DNA from 2 places in the Mesobacillus stamsii genome. Region 1 is predicted to be linked to the other one. Evidence: riboswitches for the same ligand, from Rfam matches in the RefSeq annotation. Region 1 holds a riboswitch; the other holds the start of a gene.
What was found. A riboswitch is a leader RNA that binds a small molecule or an ion and turns the genes downstream of it on or off. The one in region 1 is predicted to bind S-adenosylmethionine.
Positions count from the first base shown of each region.

Region 1 (4,423 bases):
GCTCTTGTCGGAAGCTTGATCTGTTCGAGGCTCGAAATCATATGATGAGGCCCTAGTCTGCAATTAAGTCCGACGATATCAGCACCCAGATTTTCCAGCCTGTTAAAAACTTCCTGAAGAGGAGTCTGGTCCTGCATAATGCCGATTTCCTGGAGCGTTACATGAGCAATGATCGGCAAATCTGTTTCCTTTCTGGCAATTGCCAATACAGTCTCGATTTCCTCCATATCATAAAAGGTTTCGAGCAGCACTCCGTCCACTCCTTCAAGAAGCAGGCAATAGAGCTGTTCCCTGAAGCTACGCTTGATCTCTTCAATCGGGATGGCTGATGGCCTGATGCCGCGATTGCCGCCCATCGTTCCTAAAACATAAGCCTCGCTGCCTGCTGCCTGACGGGCAAGCCGGACAGCTGCGCTATTGATTTCCTTCACTTGATCCTCAAGTCCATATCTTTCTAGTTTTATATAATTGGCAGCATATGAATTCGTCTGAATTAGATCAGCTCCAGCATCCATATATGCTTTATGGATCTTTATGATCGCTTCAGGCTGGGAGAGATTCAACTCTTCAAAACAGGTTCCTGCTCCATAGGAATGGAGCAGGGTACCGATTGCACCATCCGCTATTAAAATTTCATTTTCCATTCGTTTCAGGAAACTCATTCTAATCCCTCCTTCTGTAAATCAGCCTTCTCCACCGCTTTTTTAAAAGCCGCTTGCAAATCATCTAGCAAATCTCGGTAATCTTCAATACCGACAGAGAATCGCAACAACCGCTCACAGACGCCGGTTTGTTCGCGAATTTCAGGTGGAATATCAGCGTGTGTCTGAGTAGCAGGGTAGGTAATAAAACTTTCAACACCTCCAAGACTCTCAGCAAAAGTGATTATAGACAAGCTTTTCAAAAATGGATCGACGATGGCGGGAGACTGGACACGGAACGAAATCATTCCGCCTCTTCCGGGATAAAAAACATCCTTTACAGACTCATGTTTTTTCAAGAAGTCAACCAGCTTCTTGGCATTCTGCTCATGTCGCTCCATCCTTAGTGACAATGTCTTCATGCCACGAAGGAGAAGCCAGGAATCGAAAGGACTTAAAACCGCCCCGCCCCCATTATGATGGAGGAAAAGGGACTCGCAAATTTCTTTCCCTCTTGCAACAATCAATCCTGCCAGCACATCATTATGTCCCCCGAGGTATTTCGTCGCACTGTGGATCACAATATCAGCGCCAAGAGTCAAAGGTTTTTGGAGAAGGGGAGTGTAGAAAGTATTATCAACGATCAACAAGATCCCGTACTCATTGGCGATCTGAGCAATGGACTCGATATCTGCCTGTTCCATTAACGGGTTTGTCGGTGTTTCCACAAACAGTGCCTTTGTATTGGGATTGATGGCTGCCTTGATTTCTAGTAAATTTGACATATCTGCATAGGTACTATGTAATCCCCACTTTTTAAATCCTTGCTCAAGAAGTCTGTATGTACCCCCATACAAATCTTTTGAGACAATCCATTCATCCCCAGACTTAAAAAGCGAGAGAACGGTCCAAATTGCCGCCATTCCTGAGCTGCAGGCAAATCCACGGTCTCCTTCTTCGAGGTCGGCAATTGCCTTTTCCAAAATTTCGCGAGTAGGATTGCCAGTACGAACATAATCATAACCACTGGACTGTCCAATCCCTTCATGACGATACGCTGTTGTCAAATAAATGGGAGGATTCACCGCACCGGTCGCAGATTCACTCCTATTGCCTAGCTGTGCTAACTTTGTATCGATTTTCACCAATGTACTCACTCCTCATGATTGATCGGCCAGAGACTATATTTGTTTTAAAATGCTGACTTGTAAAAAACAAAAAAGCCTTCTCAAGAAGAAGACTTTAAAATGATCAGCCAACTTCTTATCTGCCAAGTTTTTGAAAACTTGCTGGAATTAGCACCTTTTCAACAAAGTTGAAGGTTGCTGAAGCTTCATAGGGCCAGGACCCTCAGCTTCTCTCGATAAGATTCCATAAATGGAATTATTAAATTTCTCTAAATATTACAGCTGATATAGAAAATTGTCAATCATTAAATTAAAGTGGTGAACTAGTTTGTATTTGTTTCCTTCATTTGAGTGCGCATTAAATTTATGTGTTTGATATAATAATAGCATTCAACTTACGCAAGAATACGAGAGGCATTAAAAGAGTTTTAGTTTGGGAGGGGAAGACTATGAAATTTATCCATACAGGTGATTGGCATCTTGGGAAGCTTGTCCACGGCATCTATATGACAGAAGACCAGCGGGAGGTATTGAATCAATTTGTTGATCTTGTTGCTGAGGAACAGCCGGACGCAGTTGTGATTGCTGGAGATCTATATGACAGATCTGTACCGCCGACTGATGCGGTGGAGCTGCTCGATGAAATTCTGTTCAGAATCAATGTCGAGCTGAACACCCCCGTTATAGCGATAGCCGGGAACCACGATAGTGCCGAACGGCTGTCGTTCGGGAGCTCTTGGTACCGTCATAATCATTTTTACTTAACCGGCAAATGGACGAATGAGTTTAAACCTGTACATATCAAAGGGGTCAATTTCCATCTGGTTCCGTATGCTGAACCTGGCGTAATCCGGCATTTGCTCGGCGATGCTTCGATTCATTCCCATCAGGATGCAATGAAAGCTGTCATTGGCAAAATGGAAGAAAACCTGAATCCGAACGAACCGAATGTGTTTGTCGGACATGCCTTCGTTCTTGGAGGGGATTCCTGTGATTCTGAGCGGGCGCTTTCGGTGGGCGGTTCTGGCTGTGTGACACAGGATTTATTTGATCCATTTTCGTATACGGCACTAGGGCATCTTCACAGTCCTGATGCGATCAAACATGACAAGGTCAAATATTCTGGCTCTCTTTTAAAATATTCATTTTCAGAGGCAAAACAGCGCAAGTCAGTCTCCATTGTTAAAATGAATGAGAATGGAAGCTTCGAAATCAGCTATAGGAGCCTGAAACCGAAACAGGATATGCGTGAACTGGAAGGGCAACTTGAACAGCTTTTGGATCCTTCTTTTTATGAAAAAGAAAACACCACGGATTATTTAAAAGTAACGTTGTTGGATGATGGTGCGATCATTGACCCGATGGGCAAGCTGCGTCAAGTTTTTCCAAATGTCTTGCATCTTGAACGGAAAATCGAATCTATCGACCAAAAGCAAAGGCAGCACTTCAGCTCCATCAGAAAAGAAAAAAAGTCTGAACTGGAGCTTTTTGCACAGTTTTACAAGGAAATGACGACGAGCGAATTCACTGAGGAGAAACAGGGCATTATGACGGACGTGATTGGCCAAGTTTTAAAAGAGGAGGGGCAAAAATGAAACCTCTTAAACTGACGATGCAGGCTTTCGGGCCATATGCAGGTACAGAAACGATTGATTTTAAAGAGCTGGAAAACAGGACAATGTTTGTTATTTCCGGTAAAACGGGTGCAGGAAAGACAACGATATTCGATGGAATCAGTTATGCGATTTATGGAAAGGCAAGCGGAGAGGACAGGAATGGCACTGACCTGCGTAGCCAGTTTGCAGAAGAGGATACCCTGACTGAAATTTCCCTCGATTTTTCCTTGCGTCAAAAGACGTACCGAATCACCAGGTCTCCGCAACAGGAGCGGAAAAAGAAATCAGGCGAAGGAACAACCACCGTCGGAGCCAAGGCAGAGCTTTACCTGATTGACGAAAATGGTGACATCCAGCTGCTGGCTTCCAATGTTCGTGAAGCAGATGAAAAAATAAAGGAAATTATGATCATTGACAGCAATCAATTCCGACAAATTTTGATGATTCCGCAAGGTGAATTTCGGAAGCTGCTGACATCTGACAGCAAAGAAAAGGAAATCATCCTGCAAAGATTATTCCATACGGAAATTTATAAAAAAGTGGAAGAAAAATTAAAAGAAGAAGCAACACTTTTGAAAAAGATGGTCGAGGACCAGGTCGAAAAAAGGAGTGCTCAGCTGCGAAGCATTAAAGCGGTTGAAAACGATGAGCTCAAAGAACTGATCGCTGCAGGCAGCGTGAATGACACGCTTATTCTTCCGCTTTTAAAAAACGAAATCGACGCAATGGAGAGCAAGCTTCAGGAACTTGCGAAAGCCCGTGAAAACCTGCAACTAGACCGTGATCAAATGCAGCAGCGCTTGTTCGAGGCCGAAGCCACTTTGAAACAGATCCAATCGCTTGAGACATTGAAAGCTGCAAAGGAAAAGCTAGAATCCCAGCAAGCTTTGTTTGCCGAAAAAGAAACGCAGACGGTATTTGCTAAAAAAGCTGCCCTGCTCAATGCCCAGGAACAGCTGTGCCATAACTTGAAAGCAGATTTTGATTCCATGACGAACCAGGTGTCCCAGATTTCCCAGCGAATTGGACAGTTATCTAG
Region 1 covers NZ_JAUSUN010000006.1:86,832-91,254, reverse strand. The annotation lists gene J2S25_RS06960 (bifunctional homocysteine S-methyltransferase/methylenetetrahydrofolate reductase) at 1-662, opposite strand, end outside; gene J2S25_RS06955 (methionine biosynthesis PLP-dependent protein) at 659-1,789, opposite strand; SAM riboswitch class I at 1,902-2,011, opposite strand; gene J2S25_RS06950 (exonuclease SbcCD subunit D) at 2,218-3,363, shown strand; gene J2S25_RS06945 (AAA family ATPase) at 3,360-4,423, shown strand, end outside.

Region 2 (4,423 bases), on a different contig from region 1:
CAAAAATACCGCGAGCTCGGGATGAAAGACAAACTCAAGACAGCATCCAAAAACGAACTGCTGGCGCTGCTGGCATCTGACGGTATGCTCATCAAACGCCCGCTCATGACAGATGGGGAAAAAGTGACCGTTGGTTTCAAAGAGGATGAGTATGAACAAGCGTGGCTGTAATTTTGGTCCCATCGATATTAATCGATAGAGATATACAATTGGAGGGATAGTCAATGAGTACACCAAAAGATTTACGTTATTCTGCAGAACACGAGTGGGTAAAAGTTGAAGGAGAAAAGGCTCGCGTGGGCATTACCGATTTCGCTCAATCCGAGCTAGGGGACATCGTCTTCGTCGAACTTCCAGAAGTCGGCGACGAGATCACTGTTGACCAGCCATTTGGAAGCGTGGAATCAGTGAAAACCGTATCAGAGTTATATGCACCGGTAAGCGGCAAAGTGATTGAAATCAACGAAGAATTGAATGACAGCCCTGAGTTCGTTAACGAATCTCCATATGAAAAGGCATGGATGATTACAGTGGAACTGACAGACAGCAATGAAGTAGACAAGCTGATGACACCAGAACAATACGAAGAAATGATCAAAGAATAATGTATTGCCGACGCCTTGAGCATTCAAGGCGTTTTTTTTCAAAAAATAAGGATCTGCTGCTTAGACCAAATCTTTGCAATCTCAAGTGGAAACAGTAACAATAGTTGTAAAGTAATTATTTTCTGGTGCATAGGTGGTTATGGCGATGGACAAAAATCTTAAGGTGATCATAGTAGAAGGTTCGTCAGATAAAAAGAAAGTACAGACCGTACTGAAAGAACCAGTGGAAATTATTTGCACGAATGGCACAATCGGTGTTTCAAAGCTTGATGAACTGATAGATTCGCTGGTTGATAAGGATGTTTATATCCTTGTAGATGCTGATGCTTCAGGTGAAAAGCTAAGGAAGCAATTCAAAAGAGAGTTTCCTGAGGCAAACCATTTATACATTGACAGGATGTACCGGGAAGTGGCGACTGCACCAGAAAAACATCTTGCAACTGTTTTAATTGGAGCAAATATTGATGTGCATGCAGAGTACTTAGAAAAAGGATGACTCAAAAATGGAAGATTGGAACAAAACGGAAATCGAAACTTTTCTTGCAGAAAAGCACACAGGGTACCTATACTTTTACACCCCAATATGCGGTACTTGTCAGTTGGCAAGCAAAATGCTGACGGTGATCGAACAGCTGCTACCTGAACTCCGATCCGGAAAAGCAGATTTGAACTTCCTTCCTGAAATGGCTGAACGATTTGAAATAGAAAGTGTACCATGTTTGATTTTAATAAAAAACGGAGAGGTACAGGAGAAAATCTATGCCTTTCAATCCGTTCCTTATTTATTTGAAAAATTAACAGAATTGCAAGGCTGATGGCAAGGGACAAAATCCGGCATTCCAATTATGAAAACCGCCAAATGACCGTGGTTCTTTGGAGATATTTCTCGGGAAATGAAGAATTTTGCCGAATTAGCAAATTCATTCTGAAAAATGAAAATAGATTGACCTACATTTTCGATCGTGGTATCATCACTTTAACGCAATGAAAACAAACTGAATATTCTTATCCAGAGAGGCGGAGGGACTGGCCCGAAGAAGCCCGGCAACCGGTTGGTAAAACACGGTGCTAATTCCTGCAGAGTAAATACTCTGAAAAGATAAGGAGAGTTGATAAATGGCCCTCTTCTTAAGAAGAGGGCTTTTTGTATCACCTTTCCGAAAATTTTATGATTGGAGAGATGAAGATGGCAAATGAGCAAAAAAATTACAGAATCGAAACGATTGGTGTACACGGAGGACAGTCTCCAGATCCGGTAACGGGAGCTAGAGCTGTGCCGATTTATGCTAGTAATGCATTCCAGTTTGAAAACACAGATCATGCAGCTGATTTATTCGCACTCAAGGAGCCAGGCTATATTTATTCGCGAATTCATAACCCTACCGTCACGGCACTGGAGGAAAAGGTCGCCTTGTTGGAGGGGGGAGTTGGAGCCCTTGCCTTGTCAAGTGGTATGTCTGCAATTACGTTGGCGATTTTAAATATCGCCCATGCAGGGGATGAAATTGTCGCTGCTTCTAACCTGTACGGAGGGACTTACAATCTATTTGCCGTAACATTGCCGAAATATGGAATTACCGTTCACTTTGTGGATTCCGATGATCCTGAAAATTTCAGGAAGGCCATTACCCCAAAAACAAAGGCGGTCTACGCAGAAACAATTGGAAATCCAAGTCTTAGGGTATTGGATATAGAAGCTGTCGCGGAGATTGCGCATGAAGCTGGTGTTCCGCTGATCATCGATAATACTTTTGCGACGCCCTATTTATGCCGGCCGATTGAATATGGAGCAGACATTGTCATTCACTCAGCTACCAAGTGGCTTTTAGGCAATGGTACAGTTATGGGCGGAATCATTGTCGACGGTGGGAAATTCGATTGGAAATCCCCTAAGTTTCCTGGTTTCAATGAACCCGACTCTAGCTACCATGATATTGTTTATAGTGAAGCCATAGGAGCCGCCGCATATATTGTGAAAGCAAGGGTCCAGCTGCTTCGTGATCTTGGTCCGGCCATCAGCCCGCAGAGTGCCTTCCAATTGAATCTTGGAATCGAAACATTGCATGTCCGGATGAAAGAGCATGTTGCGAATACGCGGAAGATAGTAGACTATCTTGAGTCACATCCAGCCGTTACTTGGGTCACCTACCCTGGCCATGACTCTCACCCTGATAAGCATCTGGCAGATCGATACCTTCCAAAAGGTGCTGGGTCAGTGGTGATATTTGGAATAGAAGGTGGCCGAGAAGCAGGTGCGAAACTGATCAACGCCTTGACATTATGGTCCCATGTTGCCAATGTCGGCGACGCGAAGAGCTTGGTTATCCATCCTGCAAGCACTACCCATCAGCAGCTCGATTCAGACGGACTCAAAGCTGCGGGTGTTCCGGAAGATTTAATTCGTCTTTCTGTTGGCATTGAAAATAGTGATGATATTATCGCTGACCTCGAGCAGGCTATTGAAAAGGCAACGGGAGTACTTGGGATACCTGCAAGAGTATAATATCAAAGGACCATGAGAAAAAGAATTTTGAAATAATTTTATTGACACCCATTTTTGTTCCGTGCTACAATCACATTCGTAACTAAAATAGCTAGTAAAAATTTAATAGCATACTCTTATCAAGAGAGGTGGAGGGAAGTGCCCGTTGAAGCCCGGCAACCATCAGTAAGCTTGCTTATCTGAAATGGTGCCAATTCACTCAAAGCTGATTGCTTTGGCAGATGAGAGAAAGGATACCGCCTACGACTATGCCTTTCTGCTTATTTGCAGAAAGGCTTTTTACATGAATTTTTTGGTTGCTGAATGGGAAAATAGATTGATAACCTTCCTATTATACTAGGGTATTTTTCAGGTGGATAGAACGGTTGCGAAAGAGGGGGAGTCAATTGATTACGATAAAAAAAGCTAGAAAGATTTATCCTTCAAAAAAAGGCGAAGTCAAGGCGGTAGATGATGTTAATCTTGAAGTAAAAGAAGGCGAAATCTTCGGGGTCATTGGATATAGCGGCGCAGGAAAAAGTACCCTAATTCGTATGTTAAATGGGCTTGAAATTCCAACATCAGGATCTGTCATTGTTGCAGGCAGGGAAGTTTCCAAGATTAAGGGTGCAGAATTAAGAAAAGCAAGACAGGAAATCAGCATGATATTCCAGCATTTCAATCTCCTTTGGTCGAGGACGGTTGCAGATAATATTGCATTCCCTCTCGAAATTGCAGGAGTGCCGAAAGCTGAAAGGGACAAAAGGGTAAAAGAATTGATCTCGCTTGTCGGTCTTGATGGCCGGGGAGATGCTTATCCTTCGCAGTTAAGTGGCGGGCAAAAGCAGAGGGTCGGGATCGCCAGGGCGTTGGCGAATAATCCAAAGGTTCTTCTAGGGGACGAAGCGACTTCCGCACTTGACCCACAGACAACCGACCAAATTCTGGATCTTCTTGTCGATATCAATAAGCGGCTGGGGCTTACCATCGTCCTGATCACCCATGAAATGCATGTCATCCGCAAAATTTGTCACCGAGTAGCAGTCATGGAGGGCGGCAGAATCGTTGAGACAGGACATGTCTTGGATGTGTTTAAGAATCCGCAGCAGCCAATTACGAAAAGGTTTGTCCAACAAGTAACGGAACCAGAGGAAACAAAGGAAACGGTAGACCATTTACTCGACCGGTATCCGCATGGACGGGTGATCCAGCTGACATTCGTAGGCGAAGGGGTCGAGCAGCCGCTAATTACCAATTTGATCCGTAAATTCGAGATAACGGTTACGATTGTACAAGGAAAAATTTCCCAGACACAAAACGGGTCATATGGAATTTT
Region 2 covers NZ_JAUSUN010000004.1:32,416-36,838, forward strand. The annotation lists gene J2S25_RS04010 (arsenate reductase family protein) at 1-171, shown strand, start outside; gene gcvH (glycine cleavage system protein GcvH) at 225-605, shown strand; gene J2S25_RS04020 (toprim domain-containing protein) at 751-1,101, shown strand; gene J2S25_RS04025 (thioredoxin family protein) at 1,109-1,420, shown strand; SAM riboswitch class I at 1,608-1,711, shown strand; gene J2S25_RS04030 (O-acetylhomoserine aminocarboxypropyltransferase/cysteine synthase family protein) at 1,792-3,108, shown strand; SAM riboswitch class I at 3,222-3,336, shown strand; gene J2S25_RS04035 (methionine ABC transporter ATP-binding protein) at 3,495-4,423, shown strand, end outside.
Region 2: it holds a riboswitch for S-adenosylmethionine, as region 1 does, so the genes downstream of both, J2S25_RS04030 (O-acetylhomoserine aminocarboxypropyltransferase/cysteine synthase family protein) here and J2S25_RS06955 (methionine biosynthesis PLP-dependent protein) in region 1, are expected to answer to the same signal.